Sporocytophaga myxococcoides DSM 11118: one gene and its partner. The protein of the gene in region 1 interacts with the protein of each later gene in a pairwise test. Links are inferred from orthologs where the notes say so. Each region holds a gene or a part of one and is shown on either strand. Other genes may lie near its edges. The genes, in order: lpdA and K350_RS0108115.

What was found.
Region 2: the proteins of lpdA (region 1) and K350_RS0108115 interact in binary tests that used the Escherichia coli proteins (3 or more experiments, as listed by UniProt). The link is inferred for Sporocytophaga myxococcoides DSM 11118 from one-to-one orthologs.

Annotation. Positions count from the first base shown.
Region 1 is NZ_AUFX01000004.1:158,563-165,196, reverse strand. Bases 2,176-4,986 are described here. They hold lpdA (dihydrolipoyl dehydrogenase), read left to right. Parts: upstream 2,176-2,787; coding sequence 2,788-4,185; downstream 4,186-4,986. Other genes in these bases: K350_RS0103540 (SRPBCC family protein), read left to right, coding at 4,868-4,986; K350_RS0103545 (VOC family protein), read left to right, coding at 4,378-4,806; K350_RS0103555 (hypothetical protein), read left to right, coding at 2,176-2,750. Outside these bases: K350_RS0103565 (2-oxoglutarate dehydrogenase E1 component), read left to right, coding at 1-279; odhB (2-oxoglutarate dehydrogenase complex dihydrolipoyllysine-residue succinyltransferase), read left to right, coding at 320-1,804; more of K350_RS0103555, read left to right, coding at 1,812-2,175; more of K350_RS0103540, read left to right, coding at 4,987-5,314; K350_RS0103535 (Ig-like domain-containing protein), read right to left, coding at 5,434-6,634. UniProt on the Escherichia coli protein: Lipoamide dehydrogenase is a component of the glycine cleavage system as well as of the alpha-ketoacid dehydrogenase complexes.
Region 2 is NZ_AUFX01000005.1:498,476-505,281, reverse strand. The notes cover bases 1,213-4,195. They hold K350_RS0108115 (ATP-dependent helicase), read left to right. Parts: upstream 1,213-1,566; coding sequence 1,567-3,825; downstream 3,826-4,195. Other genes in these bases: K350_RS27935 (DUF4290 domain-containing protein), read left to right, coding at 3,866-4,195; K350_RS27940 (HAD family hydrolase), read right to left, coding at 1,213-1,254. Also shown: K350_RS0108125 (DUF3109 family protein), read right to left, coding at 1-421; more of K350_RS27940, read right to left, coding at 535-1,212; more of K350_RS27935, read left to right, coding at 4,196-4,618; murA (UDP-N-acetylglucosamine 1-carboxyvinyltransferase), read left to right, coding at 4,622-5,929; K350_RS0108100 (YebC/PmpR family DNA-binding transcriptional regulator), read left to right, coding at 6,270-6,806. UniProt on the Escherichia coli protein: A helicase with DNA-dependent ATPase activity. Unwinds DNA duplexes with 3'-5' polarity. Translocates on single-stranded DNA with 3'-5' polarity. Initiates unwinding more efficiently from a nicked substrate than double-stranded DNA.

The DNA of each region.
Region 1 (6,634 bases):
AATAAGAGAAGTGATGTTGCTATCGTGAGACTTGAACAATTATACCCTCTTGCTCAGGATCAGTTGAACACTATCCTTAACAAGTACAAAGGCGCTAAAGTAGTTTGGGTTCAGGAAGAGCCTGTAAACATGGGAGCATGGGAGTATATATTGAGAAATCTTTATAAGAAAGCTGATATTGATGTAGTTGCCAGAGATGAGGCTGCTTCTCCTGCGGTAGGATACCTGAAAGCTCATAATGAGTCACAAAAAGATCTTGTACAACAAGCATTTGCATAATAATTGAATTAATAACCTTTTTCACTAAATAATAAAGAGAATGGCTTTAGAAATAAAAGTCCCGGTAGTCGGGGAATCTATATCAGAAGTAACAGTTGCAAGATGGAATAAGAAAGACGGGGATTTTGTTAATGCAGATGAACTTCTTTGTGAACTTGAGTCTGACAAAGCAACATTTGAATTAAATGCAGAAACAGCTGGTATCCTTCGTATCAAAGCGAAAGAAGGAGAAACTGTTGTAATCGGTGGACTTCTTTGCGAAATCGAGCCAAGTGGCAAGAGTGAAGCTAAACCAAAAGAGGCAGCCAAAGAAGAAGCTCCAGCTCAAACTTCAGGAAGCTCTGTAATTGAAATGAAGGTTCCAACAGTTGGGGAGTCTATCTCAGAAGTAACACTTGCGCGTTGGTTCAAAAAGAACGGTGAAGCAGTTGCCGCTGAAGAAGTTCTTTGTGAATTAGAATCAGACAAAGCTACATTTGAGCTTACGGCTGAAGCTTCCGGAACATTGGAAATTATCGCTCAGGAAGGCGCTGTTCTTCCAATCGGTGCTGCTATCTGTAAGATATCAGGAGCAGTTGCCAAATCAGGAGCAAAAACTGCTGCTGCTCCAGTAACAGGAAATACTGACTATGCTAAAGGTCATACTTCTCCAGCAGCTGGTAAAATTCTTGCTGAAAAAGGTATTACGCCAACAGCAGTTGCAGGGACTGGCAAAGACGGAAGAATTACTAAAGAAGATGCTTTAAATGCTGAAGCAGTGAAAAAGGAAAGCACTCCGGCTGCAAAACCAGCAGAAGTTGCAAAACCAGCAGTTCAAGGTGGTGCAAGAAGCCAGAGAAGAGAAAAAATGACAAGTCTGAGAAAGACTGTGTCAAGAAGATTAGTTTCTGTTAAAAATGAAACGGCGATGCTTACTACTTTCAACGAAGTAGATATGAAGCCGATCATGGATCTGAGAGCGAAGTATAAAGATCAATTCAAAGATAAATATCAGGTTGGCTTAGGCTTTATGTCTTTCTTTACGAAAGCTTGCTGCCTGGCTCTTCGTGAATATCCTGCTGTTAATGCTTTTATTGATGGTGAAGAAATTGTTTATAACGACTTCTGTGATGTGTCAATTGCAGTTTCAGCACCTAAAGGACTTGTTGTCCCTGTGATTCGTAATGCAGAGACAATGTCTTTTGATCAGGTTGAGAAAGAAGTTGTAAGACTTGCTCTTCGTGCCAGAGACAATAAACTTACTATTGATGAGATGACAGGTGGTACCTTCACTATCACAAACGGTGGTATCTTTGGTTCTATGCTTTCTACTCCAATTATCAATGCTCCTCAGTCTGCGATTCTTGGAATGCACAATATAGTTGAAAGGCCCGTTGCTGTGGGTGGACAAGTTGTTATTCGTCCGATTATGTATGTAGCACTTTCTTACGATCACAGAATTATTGACGGAAGAGAATCTGTAGGTTTCCTTGTAAGAGTAAAACAATTACTTGAAGATCCTTCAAGATTATTATTAGGTATATAAGGTATATATGTATTATTTCAGACTGCTTTTAGTTTTTCTTTCTCTGATTTTTGCATCATCACAAAGCCATGCTCAGATCTTTGACATCAAGTTGAGTGATGCTAAGAAAATCAAAGAAAGAAAACTGATTGTAGTGCTTGCAGATACTACTTTTGCCTGGGGAAAAAGAAGTAATGATTTGCTGAAGTCCATTGTCCCGGAATACTGGGATTCGATATCAATAGAATTCATGGATCTGTCCCAGGTAAGAAAATTATACGCTGCAAAAAATACAGAATATTTTACCCTCGAATTTTCTTCTCTTAGAAATCAGAAAAACGCTCTTCTTGAAAAACTCAGTCCTGACGTAGATCCCAGATCTGTATTATGGAATGCCAAAGAACATGGTTATTTTGATTTGGCATTATCAGAAAATTTTGAGAAGCCGTTTTATAAATTCCGGACAGCTGTATCAGCGCCTATTGAAGGAGATTTTATAATCGCAGTTCAGCAAATTTCTAAGCTGTTTGCTTATAAAAAACTGGAACCAGGATTTTCTGATAAAGAGTATTTCAGATCCATTGCATCAAAGGCGCAGACTCTGAAGGATAGGACACTAAACATTGACACTCTTCAGCTTAAACGTTTTTTCAAAACATTTGCATATGTTTCTGAAGAATACACTCAGAAGTATCGTTTGACGGATTTTGCAGACGTTACAGGAAAAATAAGGACATCAGACAGTACGGCAGCATATACAGCTGTTATACCCTACACTGATGTACTGGGAAGGGGTAAAAGCTTTGAAGGAACTGCAGGAGGAGGAATGGAAGCATATGAGGGGAATATTTATTACCTGCATGTTGTTATAGATGCCAGAGACGGAGAAATTATAAGTTTTGCAAAAGACGAAAATGCCAACATTGAGCGAAGGAGCTTGAGGCAGTTTGTCAGATATTTTGAATAAATATTTCACAATTTTAACTTTTTAAATTTCTGATCATATGACATATGATGTTGTAGTTATTGGTTCGGGTCCTGGCGGTTATGTTGCTGCCATCAGATGTGCCCAGTTAGGAATGAAAACAGCTCTGGTTGAGAAATATACTTCGTTAGGAGGTACTTGTCTTAACGTGGGTTGTATACCATCAAAAGCATTACTTGATTCTTCGGAGCATTATCATAATGCTGCTCATGCTTTTAAGTCACATGGTATTGAGTTAAAAGATCTGAAGGCTAATATTAAGCAGATGATTCAGAGAAAAGGAGATGTCGTTAGCAAGACGGTAGATGGGATCAACTTTTTGATGAAGAAAAATAAAATTGATGTATTCACCGGACTTGGTTCTTTCCTGGATAAAAATACAATTCAGATAGCAGGTGCTGATGGAAATAAAACCATTACAACCAAGAAGACAATCATTGCCACAGGTTCAAAACCGTCTTCATTGCCTTCAATAGCTATCGATAAGCAAAGAATTATCACTTCTACTGAGGCGCTTAACCTTACTGAAATTCCTAAACATATGATTGTGATAGGAGGAGGTGTAATCGGTCTTGAGCTTGGTTCTGTATATGCCAGACTTGGTACAAAGATTACGGTTATAGAATACCTCGATTCAATTATTCCGACAATGGATAAAGCTCTTGGAAGAGAGTTGCAAAAGGTATTGAAGGGACTAGGCTTTGAATTTTACTTCAATCATAAAGTTACAGGCGCAACTGTAAAAGGAAAAGAAGTATCTGTAAAGGCAGATGATAAGCTTGGAAATTCAGTTGAATTCAAAGGGGATTATTGCCTTGTATCTGTGGGAAGAAGACCTTATACAGAAGGTTTGGGCCTTGAGAAAGCTGGGGTAAAGCTGGATGAAAGAGGAAGAATCGCTGTAAATGATCACTTGGAAACTTCTGTTCCTGGAATTTATGCAATAGGTGACGTAGTTCGTGGGGCAATGCTTGCTCATAAGGCTGAAGAAGAAGGAGTATTCGTAGCTGAGTACATGGCTGGCCAAAAACCACACATCAATTACAATCTCATTCCAGGAGTGGTTTATACCTGGCCTGAAGTTGCAGCTGTTGGTTTTACTGAAGAGCAATTAAAGGAACAAGGAAGAGCATATAAAACAGGATCATTTCCATTCAAAGCTTTAGGAAGAGCGAGAGCAAGTATGGATCTGGACGGGTTTGTAAAAGTGCTTGCAGATAAAGGAACTGATGAGATTCTTGGAGTTCATATTATAGGTCCGAGAGCTGCTGATATGATAGCAGAGGCTGTGGTGGCGATGGAGTTCAGAGCGTCTGCAGAAGATGTATCAAGAATGTCACATGCGCACCCTACTTATACGGAAGCATTTAAAGAGGCATGTCTTGCAGCAACAGAGAACAGAGCGTTGCATATGTAATCTTCATAAACATTAAAACAAAGGGGGGCTATTCTGAATAAGAATAGCCCCCTTTGTTTTAATATGAATTGAATGAGTTGGTGAGAAAGGAAATGCCTGAAAAGCCCTTCTATATTGTCGTTTTTTACCTCCTGTTTTTAACTTATGAACGATTATTTTGTATAAGTGTATAACTCTTAACATCTAACAAAAATGTCACAAATCAACCCTTATTTAACTTTCAACGGTAATTGCCTGGAAGCATTTAACTTTTATAAATCCGTATTTGGCGGAGAGTTTACCGCTGTTCAAAAATATAAAGATATGCCTCCTTCTGAGGAATTTAAAATTGATGCAAAGTTTGGGGACCGAATTATGCATGTATCTCTGCCGATTAATAAAGACAATGTACTTATGGGCTGCGATTCAAATCCTGAATATGGACAGGTGATATTTGGAAGTAATATTACCTTGAGCTTCAGTGCGGATTCAAAATCTGCTGCTGATAAAGTTTTTAATTCGCTATCTGATGGAGGAAAGGTAGTAATGCCTTTAGCAGATACATTTTGGGGATCTTATTTTGGTATGTGCGAGGACAAATTCGGAACTAATTGGATGGTAAGTTTCGATAAAAGTAAATAATATGAAGGTTATGAAACCAGCTTGAAATCAAAATTTGTTTTATAAATAAAGACATATTCCTATGGTTACGTTGACATTACTAAAATTTTCGGTGCGGATTAACGCATCGCAAGATAAAGTGTGGGATGCACTTTGGTCTGATGCTTCATACCGTCAATGGACTAGCGCTTTTAGTCCTGGTTCTTATGCGGAAAGCGACTGGAAAGAAGGGAGTAAGATAAAATTTCTGACTGAAGAAGGAGATGGTATGTTTAGTGTTATAGAAGTAAAGAAACCTAACACTCAAATGACCTTCAGGCATCTGGGTATTGTTTTAAAGGGCAAGGAAGAGATTAAAACTAAAGAAAGTGAGGATTGGGAAGGTGCAAAGGAAAGTTATTTTCTTTCTGAGAATAATGGTATAACTGAACTTAATGTGGAAGTTGATGTAACCAATCAGTATCAGGATTATTTCAATAAGACTTTTCCAAAAGCATTGGAAATTGTGAAAAACATTGCGGAGAAATAACCTTTATGCTAAAGGGACATTCCTTTGTTTGTCATTCATTATTTTCCCATTTATAAAGAAACGAATATCATCATAAGATAAAAAAGAAGCCCGGTAAACGAGCTTCTTTTTTTATTTCACTATTTTGTTTTCACCAGCTTAATTGTTTCCTTACTTCCATCCGCATAATTCACAAATAGAATATAAACACCATGAAATAAGTCTTTCCCAAAATCTTTCACATCAATTTCACCTATATTATTATGAGAATAAACTTCTTGTCCAAGATTGTTAAATAGAGACATAGAAGATATTACTTTATCAGCTTTAATTGAAAAACTAAAGTCAGATGGATTGGGCGAAATTACTGTCGCAGAAGAAGACTCATGCGTTCCCATCCTTGGAGAAGAACAAACACTGATGGTTTTGCATAACTGTCGATAATATGGTTCTCCGTTGTAATTTATACCAGCACAAAGCTGCCCTCCAGTAAAGGATGATGTCAATAAAACTGTCGCCTTATATGGCTGACCGGATACCGGAGTAATGCTTTGCACCGAAGTATTGGACCACCAGTTATAAGTAATAGCTCCTGCACGTAAGGAAGGGTTTACTTCAAGCACAAATGTTTGTCCGGATGTTGAACAATCGGGACCAATAAGATCTGCTGTAGGTGCGGCATTAACTGTTATAGAGACAGCTGATGACGTAGTGCTTGCGTTTGCATTATCAAATGCTTTTGCCGTAATAGAGTAAGTTCCCGCAGCAACATTCGACCAGGAATAGCTATATGGAGCAGTAAGAACTTCACCTAATTTAGTCGTGCCTTGGTAGAATTCCACTTTTGAAATACTGCCATCTGAATCACTAGCATTCGCAGTTATTGTTATGCTTGCAGGCGCTGTAAATGTTGCATTATTAGCAGGAGCAGTTAAGCTTACAACAGGTGCAGCGTTAGACGCCGGATCAACAATAACCGTTATAGTATCTGAAACTTTTGTTAATCCTCCACTATCAAAAGCTTTTGCAGTTAGTTTATATGTTCCTGCAGGAACATTAGTCCAGCTCCAGTCAAATCCCGGGTAGAATGCATCTTCTCCTAATTTAACTGATCCTTGATAGAATTCAACTTTTGATATAGGTCCCTCCTGATCAGTGACACTGGTAAAAATATTAATTGAGGCTGGTGCAGTAAAATGAGCTCCTGTTAAAGGAGATGTTATACTGACTGTCGGTGGGGTATTAGAGGTGTTTACAGTAATTGTTACAGGAGTTGAGATAGAGGTTAAGCCTGTGTTGTCATAAGCTTTTGCTCTGAGTTGATAGGTGCCGGAGTTGAGA
Region 2 (6,806 bases), on another replicon or contig:
TGTCATAGTTTAGAGCATCATAATGATCATACTTGCTAATTCTTATAGGATACAAATGACATGAAATCGGTTTTTTATAATTAACCTTACCCATCAGATATGCCTTTTCAATGCCACACTTCAAAATACCTTTTTCATAAATAGCATAGGCACACTCTCTGTTTTTAATAGTAGGTGTAGTCAGATCCCCATCACTGTCAAGCACAGTAAGCCCCTGCTCTTCAATTGCCTTTATTCCTTCTGCTGACAAATAAGGTTTTACTTTATCATAAATCTGCTCAAGGATTGCTCCTTCTTCCTCTTCCAGTGGCGCACCTGCATCGCCTTCTACACAGCAAGCTCCCTTACATTTAATTAGATCACAAACAAAAAATTTATCTGCGATATCGTCGCTAATTACCGTATTTCCCTGTACTATCACTTGATTTGCTTTTTACCCCCAACTGTTTTTTTAGCTGAAGAATTCAAAATTAAAAAATTATTCCCCAAAAATTTCAATTCCCTTCACTTATCCTGATATTTTGCTGACTTAGATTAACAGGTGGAGATAGCACAATCTGTATTCAAACAATTAATAATAGCTTTAAAATCAATAAAATCATCAAATACAACTGATGCCCCATGATCATATAATATTTGCTTATTTTTTGCACCAATCCCTATAAATCCAAGATTTGCTTTTTTAGCTGTCTGTAAATCCCATAAGCCATCACCCAAAGCTATAACCTTATCGAATCTTTGATTTTCAAAATACCCCATTGCCCTAATAATTGAGGCTTCTACTATTTCCTCCCGGGTTTGTAGCTTATCAGAACTAACAAGCAGAGATTCACTTAAAGGGAAACCAGTATGTGCCAATTTTAATAAAGCAGGTTTCTCCAAAGATCCTGTTGCATAAACCAACGCAAAATCAGATTCAAATAAAATATAATTTATAAATTTTAATGCGCCATCTATCTCCCCAATTGATTTAGCATCAAGCTCCTTTTGAATCTCTTGGTATAATGCATGGCTAAAATTCTTTATATCTGTTTCTGTACAGGGGCATTTCTGATAGGATTCAAAAATTGTCTTAAAGATAAATGAATCAGTATGGTGTTTATATCCTGAAAAATTACTGTCATAATCCGATATCCCAGAATATTTCAGGGCGTTCTTAAATCCAGACTGGTGTACAAACACAGAATCAGTAAGTGTACCATCGATATCAAAAATCAACAAGTTTTCTTTTTGGGGAAATGGCTTCAAATCCATAAACTATTATATACAATTAAAAATCAACCAATTAATAAAATCAAATAAAAGTTTATTTCTGACTTTTGACTAGAAAATTAGCGAAACCAATCTATTTCAGAAGGTGTTTCCTATTAAGTACTGAAAAGTCTGAATGTAAATAATGTCTTCAGGGAGAAATCTTATTTTATCCCTTAATTTAAAAAATTATCAATTCATAATCTCCTAATATCCTCTCCGGATTCAAAATTATAAGTTTTATATAATTCAAAACTTTAAATGGGATTTGAAGAGAAATATATTGTAAATTGCAAACTAGATTAGCAAGCCCAAATGGATTATATAAAAACACTTAATCCCTCCCAAAAAGACGCTGTTATTAATACTGAAGGCCCGAGCATGATTATTGCTGGCGCTGGATCAGGTAAAACCAGAGTATTAACTTTCAGGATTGCCAACCTTATACAAAAAGGGGTAGATCCATTCAATATCCTGGCCCTTACCTTTACCAATAAAGCCGCAAAGGAAATGCGGGAAAGAATTGAGAAGGTTGTCGGTCCGGAAGCCAGAGGACTTTGGATGGGAACCTTTCACTCTGTATTCGCTAGAATTTTAAGAGCAGAGGCAGAGAAAATAGGATATACAAGCAATTTTACAATTTACGATTCAGACGATTCAAAAACACTTATCAAGCAAATCGTCAAGGAGCAATACCTAGATGAAAAGCTTTATAAGCCAAGTACCGTTTTAGCCCGGATTTCAGGAGCCAAAAACCGTCTGATCTCAGCTCAGGAATATCTGAACAATCCACATTTTATGGCGGATGATGCTTCGGCTATGAGGCCTGAAATGGGCAAATTGTACAAACTGTACCAGGACAGATGCTTCAAAGCTGGAGCAATGGATTTTGACGATTTGCTTTTTAACACTAACATTCTGTTTAAAAACCATATCGATGTGGTTAATAAATACCAGAATATATTCAAATATGTGTTGGTAGATGAGTTTCAGGATACAAACCTAAGCCAGTATAGTATTACAAAGAAGCTTTCCGCAAAAAATCGTAACATTTGTGTAGTTGGAGACGATGCTCAGAGTATTTACGCATTCCGTGGAGCTGACATTCAGAATATTCTGAACTTTGAAAAAGATTATCCGGAGTTACAGGTATATAAACTGGAACAAAACTATAGATCTACTAAGGTTATTGTTAATGCAGCTAACTCTGTAATAGGTAAAAATAAAGCACAGCTTAAGAAAAACGTTTTTACTGAAAACGAAACAGGTAAACTGATAGAGATCATCAAAGCTACGTCTGACAATGAAGAAGGACGAATGGTAGCCACAGCAATTTTTGAAGAAAAAATGGCTCACCAGCTTAAGAATAAAGATTTTGCAATCCTTTACAGAACCAACTCTCAGTCAAGAGCATTTGAAGAGGCCTTGAGGAGAATGAATCTTAAATACAAAGTAGTTGGAGGTTTGTCTTTCTATCAAAGAAAAGAGATTAAAGACCTTGTTGCTTATTTAAGATTTACCCTTAACCCAAATGACGAGCAAGCTTTAAGAAGAATCATCAACTATCCTAAGAGGGGAATTGGAGATACGACAGTATCCAAACTTTTGGTAACCGCCGAAGAGCAAGGCGCCTCACTTTGGGATGTTTTAAATAACGTACATTCAATTATACCGGGAAGAGCTGCCGCTGCCATTGAGGGATTTGTTGTACAGATTAAAAACTACATGCGACTTGCTGAAAACAAGGACGCCTTTGAAACAGCAATTGAAGTGGCTCAGTCTTCAGGAATACTGAAAGAATTGTATGAGGATAAAACTGTTGAAGGGCTAAGCAGGTATGAAAACGTTCAAGAACTTTTGAACGGTATTAAGGAATTTGTAGACAACCCCAATATTGAAGATAAAAAGTTAGGTTCTTTTCTTCAGGAAATATCTCTTTTGACGGATATTGAAGAGGAAAAGGACAAAGACAATGACTTTATTGTTCTTATGACCATTCACTCGGCAAAGGGACTGGAGTTTAAAAGCGTTTATATCGTAGGGATGGAAGAAGAGTTATTCCCTTCCCAGATGATGTTGAGCAGCAGAGCTGATCTGGAAGAAGAAAGAAGGTTATTCTACGTAGCGATCACACGTGCACAAAGTAATCTTTGCCTTTCTTTTGCAGCTACAAGATATCGTTTCGGCAGATTGAAAGAATGTGAGCCTAGCAGATTCTTAAATGAATTAGACCCTCAATACCTGAATATCAGCAGAAGAGCAAGACCAGAGCCGAGTGCGGCACCGGCTGCAGCAACAACTTCTTCCTCTCAGGTAATAAAAGCTAAACCAAAAACCGCTTCACCGGTTTTAAGTAAACCAAAGAGTAACTACATCCCTTCTCCGGATTTTAAACCCAGTGATACATCGCAGTTAAAACCAGGAATGAGAGTAGAACATCTAAAGTTTGGATATGGCACGGTAAAAGCAATGGATGTATCCGGAACTGACCGAAAAGCCGTCATTGAATTTAACGATCATGGTGAAAAGACACTTATTTTAAGTTTCGCTAAACTAAAAATTCACACTACCTAGTATTAATATTATTTTTAAGCACGCAATCTAACACTACATTATGGAGATACCAGATCCTTCAACAGGCATTGTTTTAAAAGAATACGGAAGAAATATTCAAAAGCTTGTTGATTATGTGATAAGCATACCAGACCGCGAAGAGAGAGGACGTTATGCCAAAACGCTTATCGAGCTAATGAAGCAGATAAATCCAAACATGAGAGATACCCAGGATTTCGGAAAACTTTGGGACCATCTTTATATCATGTCTGATTTTAAACTCGATGTAGAAACTCCTTTTCCAATGCCTGAAAAATCATTGCTTGGAAAAAGACCAATGACCGTTGGTTATAATAACAACCTGCTTTATTATAAACACTACGGGAAAAATATAGAATTGCTTATTGCAAAAGCATTGCAACTAGATGATAAAGACGATCAGGAAGCAGCTATAATCTATATAGGTAAGCTGATGAAAAGATTTTATCAGACCTGGAATAAAGAAAACATTACAGACGATATTATCATTGAGCAGCTTATAACGATGTCTAAAAACAAGCTGCCAATCAATGCTGAAAAAATCAAAGCTAATAATCTTTTTGATTCCCACGTAAAAGAGATGCGTGAGCCAAAAACCAGCAATCAAAGCGGTGGCAATTCAAATGGCAATGGATACAAAAGAGAATTCCGTGGCAGAGATAATAATAGTAGAGACAACAGAGAATACAGGGACAATAGAGGAGACAGAGGCGATAGAGATAACAGGGACAACAGAGACAATAAATACTCTAAGGATAAAAGAAGAAAAAACTAAGTAATGGCTTCATTTGAAATTATCGGTGGTAAACGTCTTAAAGGAGACATTTATCCTCAGGGAGCTAAAAACGAAGCGCTTCAGATCCTTTGTGCTGTTTTATTAACTCCGGAACCTGTTACTATTCATAATGTACCGGACATTATCGATGTTAACAAACTCATTGAATTATTAAAAGATTTTGGTGTAGAAGTAGAGAAGACAGGAGACTCCACCTATCTGTTCGAAGCCAAAAATGTCAATATTGACTTTTTAGAAACTGATACCTTTAAGAAGAAAGCAGCAGCGCTAAGAGGTTCTATAATGATCCTTGGTCCACTACTGGCCAGATTCGGAAAGGCTAAAATGCCCAAACCAGGGGGCGATAAAATTGGACGTAGAAGGCTCGACACCCACTTTCTGGGCCTTGAACAATTAGGAGCAAAATTCTCCTATGATTCCGGAGATAGTTTCTATCAAATCGATGCAAGTAATCTGAAAGGATGCTACATGCTCCTTGACGAAGCATCAGTTACCGGAACTGCAAATGTTGTAATGGCAGCTGTTCTTGCAAAAGGTCAAACTACTATTTACAATGCAGCATGCGAACCATACCTGCAGCAACTTTGCTCCATGCTCAATCGAATGGGAGCAAAAATTAGCGGTATCGGCTCTAATCTTCTTACTATAGAAGGAGTGGATTCTTTAGGAGGCACTACTCATACCATTCTTCCTGATATGATCGAAATTGGAAGTTTTATAGGTATGGCTGGAATGACCAGTTCTGAAGTCACGATAAAGAACTGTAGAATCGATATGCTGGGAATTATCCCTACTATATTCAGAAGACTGGGCATTAAAATGGAATTCAGAGGAGATGATATTTATATACCTTCTCAGGATAGCTATGAAATAGAAACCTTCATTGATGGTTCTATCCTTACAATATCAGATGCTATATGGCCAGGATTTACACCTGACCTTATGAGTATTGCATTGGTAGTGGCAACACAGGCTAAAGGTTCTGCATTAATACACCAGAAAATGTTCGAAAGCCGCCTTTTCTTTGTTGACAAACTGATAGATATGGGAGCTCAAATAATACTTTGCGATCCACATAGAGCTACTGTAATAGGCTTAAATAAACAAATTCCTCTTCGGGGAATACAGATGACATCACCGGATATCAGAGCCGGGGTGGCTTTATTGATCGCAGCTTTATCTGCTAATGGCAAAAGTACTATTCACAACATAGAACAAATAGACAGGGGATATCAGAATATTGATACCAGGCTAAATGCACTTGGAGCTGACATAAGAAGAATTTCTTAATTAATCTTTTTGTACAAAGGAGCCGTTAAAGCGGCTCCTTTTTAATCATGATATGGAAATCAAAAGCAATAAACTAAGAATCTTAATAGCCATAATTCTAATTCTTGTTTCTTACGTTTACTTTAGATTCATCACCTTTCTTCCGACCACCATATCATATGTACTTTATTTCGCACTCATCTTAGTTTCAATCTTAATTGCCTTTATATCAAAGAGACGCGACGTCACAATCGGAATTTTATATGGTTTAACCTTTGTTCTGGTTTCTTTGATTTTTATCTTTACTTTTTTTACAGAAGAATTATAGCAATAACTGATATTATTTTAAAAGTATATTACAATGGGAAGAGCATTTGAATTCCGGAAAGCCAGAAAAATGAAAAGATGGGGACAAATGGCTAAGACTTTTACCAGAATTGGTAAAGACATTGCCATGGCCGTTAAATCAGGCGGTCCTGACCCTACGACCAACTCAAGACTTCGTGCTTTGATCCAGAACGCCAAAGCGGCAAACATGCCTAAAGACAATGTCGAAAGGGCTATAAAAAAAGCTTCTTCTAAAGAACAAGAAGATTATAAAGAAGTAGTTTATGAAGGTTATGGTCCTTATGGAATTGCAATTGTAGTTGAGACAGCTACAGACAATCCTACCAGAACCGTTGCCAGTGTTAGAAGCTATTTCACAAGAAGTGGAGGATCTCTTGGTACTTCTGGTTCTCTTGATTTCCTTTTTGAAAGAAAATGTATCTTTAAAATCAAAAGCAGAGAAGATATTGATATTGAAGAGCTAGAACTGGAACTGATAGATTTTGGTGCGGATGAAATAGGCGCTGATGAGAATGAAATTGTAATTTATGGAGCATTTGATGCATATGGA